One region of the Clostridium fungisolvens genome, then DNA from elsewhere that is predicted to be linked to it. Evidence: riboswitches for the same ligand, from Rfam matches in the RefSeq annotation. Region 1 holds a riboswitch; each other region holds the start of a gene.
What was found. A riboswitch is a leader RNA that binds a small molecule or an ion and turns the genes downstream of it on or off. The one in region 1 is predicted to bind S-adenosylmethionine.
Positions count from the first base shown of each region.

Region 2: it holds a riboswitch for S-adenosylmethionine, as region 1 does, so the genes downstream of both, metK (methionine adenosyltransferase) here and bsdtw1_RS13580 (hypothetical protein) in region 1, are expected to answer to the same signal.
Region 3: it holds a riboswitch for S-adenosylmethionine, as region 1 does, so the genes downstream of both, bsdtw1_RS04010 (homocysteine synthase) here and bsdtw1_RS13580 (hypothetical protein) in region 1, are expected to answer to the same signal.
Region 4: it holds a riboswitch for S-adenosylmethionine, as region 1 does, so the genes downstream of both, bsdtw1_RS16325 (methionine ABC transporter ATP-binding protein) here and bsdtw1_RS13580 (hypothetical protein) in region 1, are expected to answer to the same signal.

Region 1 is NZ_BLZR01000001.1:3,091,825-3,095,036, reverse strand. It holds gene spo0A (sporulation transcription factor Spo0A) at 1-245, shown strand, start outside; gene bsdtw1_RS13585 (MerR family transcriptional regulator) at 593-1,039, shown strand; SAM riboswitch class I at 1,559-1,659, shown strand; gene bsdtw1_RS13580 (hypothetical protein) at 1,763-2,116, shown strand; gene bsdtw1_RS13575 (NUDIX hydrolase) at 2,313-2,837, shown strand; gene spoIIM (stage II sporulation protein M) at 2,954-3,212, shown strand, end outside.
Region 2 is NZ_BLZR01000001.1:3,818,891-3,822,102, reverse strand. It holds gene bsdtw1_RS16825 (hypothetical protein) at 1-32, shown strand, start outside; tRNA gene bsdtw1_RS16820 (tRNA-Tyr) at 287-371, shown strand; tRNA gene bsdtw1_RS16815 (tRNA-Val) at 391-466, shown strand; tRNA gene bsdtw1_RS16810 (tRNA-Thr) at 490-564, shown strand; tRNA gene bsdtw1_RS16805 (tRNA-Tyr) at 572-656, shown strand; tRNA gene bsdtw1_RS16800 (tRNA-Val) at 677-752, shown strand; tRNA gene bsdtw1_RS16795 (tRNA-Thr) at 776-850, shown strand; tRNA gene bsdtw1_RS16790 (tRNA-Tyr) at 856-940, shown strand; SAM riboswitch class I at 998-1,097, shown strand; gene metK (methionine adenosyltransferase) at 1,376-2,551, shown strand; gene nagA (N-acetylglucosamine-6-phosphate deacetylase) at 2,665-3,212, opposite strand, start outside.
Region 3 is NZ_BLZR01000001.1:1,026,295-1,029,506, reverse strand. It holds gene bsdtw1_RS04010 (homocysteine synthase) at 112-1,404, opposite strand; SAM riboswitch class I at 1,606-1,722, opposite strand; SAM riboswitch class I at 1,798-1,899, opposite strand; gene bsdtw1_RS04005 (spore coat associated protein CotJA) at 2,262-2,435, shown strand; gene bsdtw1_RS04000 (spore coat protein CotJB) at 2,435-2,689, shown strand; gene bsdtw1_RS03995 (manganese catalase family protein) at 2,709-3,212, shown strand, end outside.
Region 4 is NZ_BLZR01000001.1:3,715,628-3,718,839, forward strand. It holds gene bsdtw1_RS16320 (methionine ABC transporter permease) at 1-479, opposite strand, end outside; gene bsdtw1_RS16325 (methionine ABC transporter ATP-binding protein) at 472-1,437, opposite strand; SAM riboswitch class I at 1,538-1,653, opposite strand; gene bsdtw1_RS16330 (MFS transporter) at 1,845-3,080, opposite strand; gene bsdtw1_RS16335 (sulfite exporter TauE/SafE family protein) at 3,197-3,212, shown strand, end outside.

The sequences.
Region 1 (3,212 bases):
TGGAACTATTATCTGCAGTAACAAAAGAATTATATCCTTCTATAGCAAAGAGATATAATACCACTGCAAGTAGAGTTGAAAGAGCTATAAGACATGCTATAGAAGTAGCTTGGGGAAGAGGACAAGTAGATGCTATAAACAAATTATTTGGCTACACTGTTCACAATGATAAGGGTAAGCCAACAAATTCTGAATTTATAGCTATGGTCGCTGATAAATTAAGACTTAAGAATAAAGTGAGCTAATATATTTAAATAGCTTTTGAAATTTGGAATAATTTGAAAGAGTATAAGAGCTTTTTTGGATATATTCAAATTTATAAATTTTAAATAATTTATAATAAGCCTTCTATTTTCACTTAGGTGATGTAGAAGGTTTTTATTTTTAGTATATTTAGCATCTTCTTTATAACCATTTAATTTCAACAATGTTTTAAATATAGAATTTTACAGTACACCATTTATTGATTTTTTTATAATATTTTAACCTAATGCAATAAATTTGAAGGTTAAATAATACCTATGTAGAATATACATAGGTAACATAATAAGTAAATTTTTGTATATGATTTATGATATAAAGGGGAGTTAATATGGGGAAAATATTTAAAGACGGAGAATTAGTGAAAAAAGCTTATAACGCTGTCATAAAAGGCAATGCTATGCCAATAGCAATTGTTATATTAGGAATTTGTTTAGTTTTTAGTGTAAACTCATTAAAAAAATCTATTACAGATGTAGCGAGTTCATCTGAGTTTAATGGTCGGTCTATTGCAAATGGAATGTACGCTATAGCGCAATCAAATTCTAATATAAGTAACGTCATGAACAATCAAAACAACAACTTAATTATGAATGGTAAAACTATGCTTGATTTTGTAGATACCTATAGATATTTAAATATATCAGAAGATGATTTAAATAAACTTGTTGCTAATTCAGATACAAAAATTCCATACCTAAAGGTTAATGGAAAATATATTTTTAATAAAAATGCACTAGACAAATGGCTAGAAACTGCAAGAGTTGAAGTTAAGTAATATGCTATGCAAAGAATGATTTTGAAATAAAATGGTTAATCATCCGATGCTTTAATGAGCTTTCGCAAAGAATTAATATGATTTTGTCATATTCCATGGCTAAAACTGTAAACTCACTACGTTCGAACAGTACAGTTTATTAACGCCATTCCATCTGAAAAAATCATTTAATTCTAATAGCTCGCTCATAGAGCATCTCCTGCTTAACCATTTTATTTCAACTTAATATTTTAGCGGCATTTAATAATATAAAAATGCTAAAATGTAAATAAAGTGCTAACAATTTTGAAACAACAACAATTTAATTGACTTTAAAGTAGAGAAATATTATAATGTAATAAAAGTAAATAATATTTATCAAGAGTTATGGAAGAGGATTAGCTCGTTTGTACCATAACACCAACCTGTTTTATTCAAGGTGGTAATACTAATAAAGATAAGTGGTTTTTTGATTGTAAACTACCTCTTATCGTACGATTAGAGGATTATTTTATTTTTAAGATATAAAATTGAATAGTTTGCTTATAAAGAGTAAGGGAGAGAATGGGCTCGATGAACTTACAGCAACCTACCACGGTGTGGTGCTAATACCTACCATATTTCATATGGGACTATAAGATTGATATAGAGATTATGGCTTCCTTATAGATATAAGGAAGTCTTTTTTAATGTAAAGTAAGGTATAAAATTATTAGCAATTTTTAAATAAAAGGGGAGATATTTGTGAAGGGTTTAAATGAAGTAAAGAAAAGTGGATTTAGCAAAAACTCTTTTTCGGATACAGTAATAAGGAGTAGTGCAAATACAGAAGAATATGTAAGTTATGTTATTTCATTAATAAACAGCAACCTATTTAATGGAGCGGATACAGTAGACTATTTATTAGATGAAGAGAGTCTTTGCCTATATCATGGGCAGAATGAATTTCTAAATATATCGCAGAAGTATGTAGATAACTTTAGACAAAGAGGGAATTTTGCTTTTGATAAATTTATATTAGATATATTGTCGGCCAATGGATTTGATATAAATAAACGTAATAATTACTATAACAAATTGAAAAGAGTATGCATGTAATTGTAGTGTAAGCTTAGAGATAAGCTTATTCTATATTTACTTTTGTGAAAATTTGGTATATTATTTAACTTAAAATGAAATTTAATAAAAATCTTCTATTATAGAAAAATAAAATTTGTATGGATCAATAATATTATTAGTTTTATTAAGAAAAAAGTGAAGATTAATTAAAGATGCGAAAGTTCGGAGGAAAATTATGAGTTTCAAGTTAGATGAAAAAACTTTACAAGAGGATTTGAAATATACTGGAGATTTTATAAAAGTAGTAAGAAGTAGGGTGGAACTTCCAGATGGAAGAGTTGGTCATAGAGATATAGTTAGACACCCAGGGGCTGTGGCAATAGTGGCTATAAAAGATGATGGAATGATCTTAATAGTAGAACAATTTAGAAAACCAGTAGAGAAGATACTTCTTGAGATACCAGCGGGTAAGCTAAATGCTGGTGAAAATCCTATGGAAGCGGCAAAAAGAGAGTTAGAAGAGGAAACTGGTTACGGCTGTACTAACATCCAGTACTTAGGTAAGATAGCAACGGCACCTGGATTTTGTGATGAGTATATAGGGATTTATAAAGCAACAGGACTTACTAAAGGTGAAACAGACTTTGATGATGATGAATTTATAAATCTAAAAGAATTTAGACTAGAAGAATTAAAGGATATGGTAAGGCAAGGTAAAATTGAGGATGGAAAAACTATTGCAGCTCTTCAATTTATATAGATAAAATATTTGTTAAAAAAAGTTCATCTTATATTCACCAAATACATAATTTCTTTAAGTATATCTTGAGAGATTTGAACATAATATTTATTAAGCAAAAAAAGGGGGATAAAAAGATGAACACATTTATTAATAAAATTAATGAAAACTTAAGACAAAATAAATTAATTTACTTAATAATTACTGCGGTATTTATTGTAGGATTAGTTTTAGGAATTTACTCAATACTTTATATGAGCCAAGCTAGTAAAAATGATGTCATGAGTTATTTTAATAGTTTTGTTTCTTCGGTAAGCGATAAGCAGATAAATTATAAAGACTTGATAATTGAATCACTAAAAAACAATTTAATATTCTTCATCGGAATATTATTGT
Region 2 (3,212 bases), 730 kb from region 1:
TAGAATATATTGAGAAGAGTATAGGAGATTAATTAATCTAAGACAAAAATATCGGTATGAAATAAATTATTTTAGTTATTAATAATATATAGAATAGCGTAGCATTTAGTATTAATACGGAGGAAGTTGTAGAAAATAAAAAGTAAATTGTAAAAATGACTGAATATGCCTTTAAATTGGGGTTGAAAATAATAAGATAACATTATATACTAATCCTTGTCGATTGGCACCGACAAAACAAAACAGCAAAGATTGAACTTATCGAAAGTTTGGTTAAAGCTTATATGGAGGAGTTCCCGAGTGGCCAAAGGGGGCAGACTGTAAATCTGTTGCAAGTTGCTTCAGTGGTTCGAATCCACTCTCCTCCACCAATTTTAAATAATAAATTAAGGGCGCATAGCTCAGCTGGGAGAGCATCTGCCTTACAAGCAGAGGGTCACAGGTTCGATCCCTGTTGTGCCCACCATTAATTTAAAAAATCAATAATATGCTGGCATGGCTCAACGGTAGAGCAGCTGACTTGTAATCAGCAGGTTGTAGGTTCGATTCCTATTGCCAGCTCCAAAATTAGGGAGGAGTTCCCGAGTGGCCAAAGGGGGCAGACTGTAAATCTGTTGCAAGTTGCTTCAGTGGTTCGAATCCACTCTCCTCCACCAATTTTAAAATAATAAATTAAGGGCGCATAGCTCAGCTGGGAGAGCATCTGCCTTACAAGCAGAGGGTCACAGGTTCGATCCCTGTTGTGCCCACCATTAATTTAAAAAATCAATAATATGCTGGCATGGCTCAACGGTAGAGCAGCTGACTTGTAATCAGCAGGTTGTAGGTTCGATTCCTATTGCCAGCTCCATTTATGGAGGAGTTCCCGAGTGGCCAAAGGGGGCAGACTGTAAATCTGTTGCAAGTTGCTTCAGTGGTTCGAATCCACTCTCCTCCACCAAAAAGACACTTATAGTGGTGTCTTTTTTGTATGAATAAAGATAATTAAATAATGTAACTCTTATCAAGAGAGGTGGAGGGAAAGGGCCCTATGAAACCCGGCAACCGGTGATATACACAATGGTGCCAATTCCTGCAGATAAGCTGCGAGATAAGAGAGATGAAATTATAAATCTCTTCTTTGAAGAGATTTTTTTGCTCTTAAAAATATTTAAAGCATCCATTGTGAAGACTTTAAGGATAAAAGTCTATGATTTTTATTTACACTATTAATAAGAGTAAAAAATATTCACCTGCCAGGTTTGTTGTGATTTGCTTAGAAAGGCAGATGCGTAAAGAAAATCATCGGCAGTAGCCTGAATGATTTTTTAATAACTATAATTTTTTATGAAGGGAGGAATTAACTGTTTTATTTTAGAAGACAGTTAAGTTTTGAATGAAAAGATTATTTACATCAGAATCAGTTACAGAAGGACATCCAGATAAAATCTGTGACCAAGTTTCAGACGGGATATTAGATGCTATATTAGAAAAGGATCCAAATGCTAGAGTTGCATGCGAGACAGCAGTAACTACAGGTATGGTTGTAGTTATGGGGGAAATATCTACTAATTGCTATGTAGATATACCTAAAATCGTAAGACAGACAGTAAGAGAAATAGGCTATGACAGAGCTAAATATGGATTTGACTGCGATACATGTGCAGTACTAACTTCAATAGACGAACAATCAGCTGATATTGCTATGGGAGTTGATGAAGCATTAGAATCAAAAAAAGGTGAAATGGATAAGATTGAAGCAGTAGGTGCTGGAGATCAAGGTATGATGTTTGGATTTGCTACAAACGAAACAGAAGAATATATGCCTATGCCAATAGCTTCAGCTCATAGATTATCAAGAAGATTAAGTGAAGTTAGAAAAAATGGTACTTTAGACTATCTAAGACCAGACGGAAAGACTCAAGTTACAGTTGAATATGAAGACAACAAGCCAGTTAGAATAGATGCAATTGTTGTTTCTACACAACATGGTCCAGAAGTATCTCAAGAGCAAATAGAAAAAGATATAAAAGAACATGTTATAAATGCTGTAATACCAGCAAACCTATTAGATGAAAATACAAAGTACTATATAAATCCTACTGGTAGATTTGTAATAGGTGGACCACAAGGAGATAGTGGTTTAACTGGAAGAAAGATAATAGTTGACACTTATGGTGGATATGGAAGACACGGTGGTGGTGCTTTCTCAGGAAAAGATCCAACTAAGGTTGATAGATCTGCAGCTTATGCAGCAAGATGGGTTGCTAAGAATCTAGTTGCTGCTGGAGTTGCTGATAAACTAGAAATAGAATTAGCTTATGCAATTGGTGTAGCTAAGCCAGTTTCTATAGAAGTAGATACTTTTGGAACTGGAAAAATAGGAGACGATAAGATAGTTGAGATCGTTGGTAAGGTATTTGATTTAAGACCAGGTGCTATAATAAGAGATCTTGATCTTAGAAGACCTATATTTAAGCAAACTGCTGCATATGGTCATTTCGGAAGAACTGACGTAAGCTTACCTTGGGAGCAATTAAATAAGGTTGAAGAAATAAAGAAATATATATAATGAAAAATGCTGCTTTTAAGCAGCATTTTTTTTATTCTTATTTTAGATATTGTTAGTAAATAAGATATATGGACAAACATGTATAGATGTATAGATATGTTTATATAAAAAAATTATCGATTTGAATCAAATACAACTTTTCCATTAACAATAGATAGTCTAATGTTAATATTTTCATCAAATAATACTAAATCTGCATCATAACCTTCTTTAATAAGACCCTTGCTCTCTTCAATTTTGCAATGTTTTGCGGCATTATAAGATGCCATTCTTATTATTTCATACAAATGATAAGTTGAATTGTTCTTAACGTTTCTAACTGCGCTGTCTAGTGTTAGGATAGAGCCAGCTAAAGCACCATTTCTTAATCTAGCAGCACCATTCTTAACTATTACATCCTGACCTCCTAAGGAATAGTCTCCATCAGGCATGCAACATGCCATCATTGCATCAGAAACTAGAAGTACCTTATTTATTCCTTTGATTTTGTAAGCTGATCTAAGCGATGGATATGCGATGTGGATACCATCTGATATAGTCTCAGTAGTAATATCTGTATCAAAGATTGCACCAACAACACCTGGCTCTCTGTGATGAAGTGGAGTCATAGCATTAAATAAGTGAGTAGAGTGAGAGACTCCAGCTTTAATTCCTTCTATTG
Region 3 (3,212 bases), 2.1 Mb from region 1:
CTAAGGAACGAATTTTTAAAAAATTCTTCAAGAAGTAATACATTTATATAAGATTAATATCTTAGGAGGCAAAATTATTTATCTATAATTAATGTTGATCTTGAAATTATGCTATTTAACTATCTTATTTAAGGCTTGGTCTAAATCATATATTAAATCATCTGCATCTTCAATTCCGATAGATAACCTTATTAGATCTGGAGTTACTCCTGCAGAAAATTGTTGTTCTTCATTTAATTGAGCATGTGTTGTACTAGCTGGATGTATTACTAATGATTTAGCATCTGCAACATTTGCAAGATGTGAGAAGATTTTAAGACTTTCAATAAAAATCTTTCCTTCTTCAGTTCCACCTTTTATACCAAAAGTAAATATTGACCCTGCTCCCTTAGGGAAGTACTTTTTAGCAAGCTCATTATATTTGTTTCCTTCTAATCCTGGATAGCTAACCCAAGAAACTAGAGGATGTTTGCTTAAAAATTCTACTATCTTCTTAGTATTAGAAACATGTCTTTCAACTCTTAAAGATAATGTTTCAAGTCCTTGAATGAATAAGAAAGAGTTAAATGGGCTTATTGCAGCTCCAGTATCTCTCAACAATTGAACCCTAGCTTTAGTAACATAAGCAGCAGCTCCTACATCTTGTGCGAACCTTATACCATGATAGCTTTCGTCCGGCTCTGTAAGACCTTTAAATTTCCCACTTGCTACCCAATCAAACTTTCCAGCATCTATTATTACTCCTCCGATTGAAGTTCCATGTCCACCTATAAACTTAGTAGCAGAATGTACTACTATATCAGCTCCAAACTCGATTGGTCTTATTAGATATGGTGTACCAAAAGTATTATCAACGATTAGTGGAATTCCATTTTCATGAGCAACAGCTGCAACAGCTTCTATATCAACAAGGTTTATTCCAGGGTTACCTATACTTTCAATATAAAGTGCTTTTGTTTTTTCTGTAATCGCATTTCTAAAGTTTTCTGGATCATCTGGATTTACAAACACTGTCTTTATACCATATCTAGGAAGGGTAGCTCCAAATAAATTGTATGTTCCTCCGTATAATGTACTAGCCGCAACTATTTCATCACCTGCTTCAGCAATGTTTATAATAGCATATGTTATAGCCGCTGAACCTGATGCAACTGCAAGTGCTGCTATTCCACCCTCTAGTGCTGCTATTCTCTTTTCAAAAACATCTGTAGTTGGATTCATTATTCTAGTATATATATTTCCAGTTTCTTTTAATCCAAACAGATTAGCCCCATGTTCAACACTGTTAAATACATATGATGTTGTCTGATATATTGGAACTGCTCTTGATCCTGTTGTTGGATCTGCTTCTTGACCTGCATGTACCTGTAATGTATCAAATTTTAAACTTCTTTCTTCACTCATATTAATCTCTCCTCATTCTAAATGATTTATTTTCTATAATGACAAATACTAAATTTCAATTAAATAATTGTTTTGTATATATTAAAATCAAATAATTTCATTAATATTGGCTCTTTAATTCCTAGAGAATAAAACAAAAATACCTCCTTTCTCAAAAATGTATGACGAAAGAAGGTATAATTAACCACAAAACTCTACCATCTCTCATCTTTCTTTAGGTAATGATCCTAAAGCAGGATTTGGCACCTTTTCAGATAAATGGATCTGAAGGTTGCCGAGGTTTCGTAGGGCCAGTCCCTCAACCTCTCTTGATAAGAAATATTAAATATTTAATTATTATATCATGTAAAATAAAAAACCTCTTTACTGAGAAAGAGGTATGATAAACACACATACTTATCTCTCAGCTAACGCTGTTGGACTTAGCACCATGTATAATGAAATACTGGTTGCTGGGCTTCACAGGGCCTATCCCTCCACCACTCTCGATAAGATCTTTATTTAGTTTCAATTGCTTGTTCTTATTATAATTACTAAAAAATAGGTTGTCAACAATAATTTTCATATTTTTTTATTTAAGTTTTAGTCAAGGATACAATACTTCGATTATTAAACTACTTTCAAAACTCTGCTAGATTCTAAGCATAGAATTTGAAAATATAAAATCTGTTATGAAGTGAAGCATCGATTGGATAACTATTTAACTTCAACATGAAATACTCTACGGAGCTATTAATTATAATTATATGCTTTTCAGAATTTAAATAGAATTAAAAAGCTGTGTCATTATGCTCTAAAGATACATACTTATATAATACAGAGCCGAATTTAAAAATTTAATTACTGGAGGATATCTTATGAGTGACGTATTTAAGATGAAAGATGAGCTTAAGCTAGACTATGCAGAAGCTTATGTATTACCTCAACCATTTAAAGATCTATATGATATAAAGACCGCTTTTGGACGTGGCACTATATTCAATGATTTATATAGACCTTATGAAAAGAAGAAACATGGGAGGGAGTACTAATGGAACAAAAGAAATTACTTTGCATGATTCAACAAGTAGGCTTCTACTTAGTAGATCTTAGTCTTTACCTAGATACTCATCCTGATTGTAAAGATGCTTTAGAACGATTGAATTACCTTTCTGTAAAACTTAAAGCACTAAGAAAAGAATATGTATCAAACTATGGTCCTCTAACCAACTTTGGTCTTGAACCAGCTGAATGCTGGGATCAATGGGTTTCAGAACCATGGCCATGGGAAAGAGAAGCAAATTAAATTAATGGAGGAATAATGAATGTGGTATTATGAAAAAAGATTAGAATATCCCGTAGATATTAAAACCCCTGATTTGAAGACAGCAAAGATTATTATGACTCAATTAGGTGGTCCTGATGGCGAACTTAGTGCTTCTATCAGATACTTAAGCCAAAGATATACAATGCCTACTGGGAAAACAAAAGGATTGTTAACTGATATCGGAACTGAAGAATTGGCTCATTTAGAAATCGTTTCTTCAATGATTTATCAACTTACTAGAAAGGCTACCCCAGAAGAAATAAAAGCTGAAGGTTTTGATTCTTACTATGTTGTACATGGCACAGCTGCCTACCCTTCTGATCCAAATGGTATTCCATGGACTGGCGCATATATACAAGCAACTACTGATCCAATAGCTGACTTACATGAAGATATGGCTGCTGAGCAAAAAGCAAGAGCTGCTTATGAAAGATTAATTCAATTAATCGATGATAAAGACGTACTTGACGTACTATATTTCTTAAGAGAAAGAGAAGTTGTA
Region 4 (3,212 bases), 620 kb from region 1:
GAGATTATTGAAAGTGTTATACCTGATATTATGGAAGGTAACGCTTCTTTAACCATAACCTTAAATATTATCTGCATATTCGAAGCTCCGAAAGACTTAGCAGCTTCAATTAACCCCTTGTCTACTTCCTTTAAAGCACCTTCTATAACTCTTGCTATAAATGGCGCTGCCCCTATTGTTAAAGGAACCAGAGCTGCTGTTTCACCTATACTTTTACCTACTATAAATCTTGTAAGTGGTATTATTGCAACTATTAATATGATGAATGGAAAGCTTCTAAATATATTGATTATAAAATCTAATACACTGTATATTATTCTGTTTGGCTTTAACCCATTCTTATCAGTTACTATAAGTACAATTGCTAGTATAAAGCCTAGTATACTTGCAATAATAGTTGATATTATCACCATATATAGCGACTTTCCTAAAGCTGGTACCAAAACTAGATTAAAAAACTGACTAAAATTATCACTCATTTATAGTAACCTCCCATCCAACATGCTTAGAATCTAAATAGTTTATAATGTCCTGTTCTTTATCTTTACTTACATTAATAACTAATGATCCTAGTACATCATCTCTAAATTTTTCAAGTTTACCCCAAACTATTGAAAAATCGATGTCTAGCTCTCTTGCCATTGAGGTTATTATACTTTGATGCGAGTTATCCTTAGGGAATAATATCTTTATGTTTACTCCTTCAGTTGGCAGTATCTCTTCTTCCCCAAGAAGATTTTTTAAAGCTTTAGTATGTCTTAAGAAAAGCTCTTCAACATTTCCAACTTCAAGAACTTCTCCACCTTCAAGTATTGCTACTCTTTGGCATACTTCTTTAACTACTTCCATCTGATGAGTAACTACAACTATAGTTATCCCAAGTTTTTCATTTATCTCTCTTAAAAGTGATAATATTGATTTAGTTGTTTTAGGATCAAGTGCTGAAGTAGCCTCATCACAAAGAAGAATCTTTGGTTCTAGTGCTAAAGCTCTTGCAATTGCTACCCTCTGCTTTTGTCCACCACTAAGTTGTCTTGGCTTACTTTTTGCTTTGTCTTCTAATCCTACAATCTTTAGAAGTTCATCTACTCTAGTTTTTACTTTAGCCTTTGGTATGCCCCAACATTCCATCGGTAAAGCTATATTGTCATACACATTTTTTCTTTCTAGAAGAGAAAAGTGTTGGAATATCATTCCTAGATCCTTTCTGAAACTTCTCATTTCCTTACCTTTAAGGTCTTTCACTTCTTGTCCACCAACAGTAACACTTCCTGCATTATAGGACTCAAGTCCGTTCAGACATCTAAGCAAGGTTGACTTTCCAGCCCCACTATGGCCAACCAATCCAAATATTTCGCCCTCTTTGATATCTAGATTAATGTCTTTAAGAACTTGTATATCATTGAAACTCTTATTTACACCTTCAATTTTTATCATACAAATCCCCCTAAATTGATTATTAAACAATAATTATTATCATATAAACAGAACAAAAAACGCCCGAGAATAAACTCCGGCGATATAGACCCTGAATTTACTCTCATCTCTCAACGCAAAATGCGTCGCAGGAATTGGCACCATTGTATATGTAAATGAACATATACGGGTTGCCGGGCTTCATCGGGCCAGTCCCTCCACCTCTCTAGATAAGAACGATAATATTTAATTTGTTTTCCATTGATACAACTATAATATCTTTTCCGAATTAAATCAATAGTTTTTTAAATTATTAAGAATATATTATTAATATATGAACATTATTAACAATCTATTAAAGAAACCTTTTACATTACTTTGTTATTTGTTATTTATTTATTAGTATTCCTATTGGAAGCCTGTGTATATTAATTAAGTAACTCTCTATCTAACTTTTCTTGTTTCATAACTAATGTATAAATAATAAATCCTATAATTACAGTAACTACTCCTGATATTATAAAAGCATCAGTTACGCTTAACCATTTGGATATCACTCCCTCAAACAAGCTTCCTAGTGGTGTTGCCCCTGCAAACACCATTGCATATACACTCATTACTCTTCCTCTAAATTCATTTTTGGACTTCAATTGAATTGTAGAATTAGCAGTTGTTGAAAATAACACATTAAATACCCCTGCAATAAACAATGTTACGATAGATATTCCATAATCTTTAAATACTCCTATAAATACTAACATTATAGATATCACTGCTCCTGCCAAAAACATAATTTTTCTTTTTGGTCCTCTACTTCTAGTTGCAACAGTAAAAGCAGAAATCATCGACCCAAGCCCCATTGCAGACATAAGATATCCATATCCATCAGAGTCCATATTCAGAACTTGTTTTGCGAGTAGCGGTATTAAAACACTATAATTCATAGCAAAGGTAGATACAAAAAACACTAACAATATTGTAAAGAGTATATCTTTAGAATTGAAGACATATTTTAGTCCTTCTTTTATATCTAACATCATATTTTTCTTCTCAGCATTTTGCTTTGGCTCACCGCTAACTGAAATCATATAAATACCATATACTAAAGGTATAAAACTAATTGCGTTTAATAAGAAGCAAATGAAAAAGCCAAAGAATTTAATCATTATTCCTGCAACTGCTGGTCCAACCATTCTAGCTGCATTAAACACAGTTGAATTTAATGCTATTGCATTCATCAAATCTTCTTTTCCTACAAGTTCTATCATAAAAGACTGTCTCGCTGGCATGTCTACAGCATTACAGCACCCTAGAATAGCTGCCAGAACAAGAATATGCCAATATTGTATCTGATGAGTAAACACTAAAAAGGTTAGTATAAAGGCTAGTATTCCCATTATGGACTGAGTGATAAGTAATATCTTCTTCTTAGGATAATTATCAATCAAGGCACCTGCAAATAATGAAAATAATAAAACTGGAGTAAATTGCAGTGCACTTACAAAACTTAGTTTAAGAGCAGAATCAGTTAAAGTTACTACAAGCCAAGACTGTCCTGCATTTTGCATCCATGTTCCTATAAGTGAAACTACGGATCCCATAAAAAAGAATCTGAAATCTCTATGTTTTAATGCCCCAAGGGTAAACCTCCCCCTTTTATTCATTGCTTATCCCTTCTTCCTTTACCTACGATAAAATCTTTTTAACGTCATATTTAAAATTATTACAAACTATGATAATATTTTCAATTGAGGGATAGTTCATAAGGGGGATATTTATATTGATTAGTTTAATTT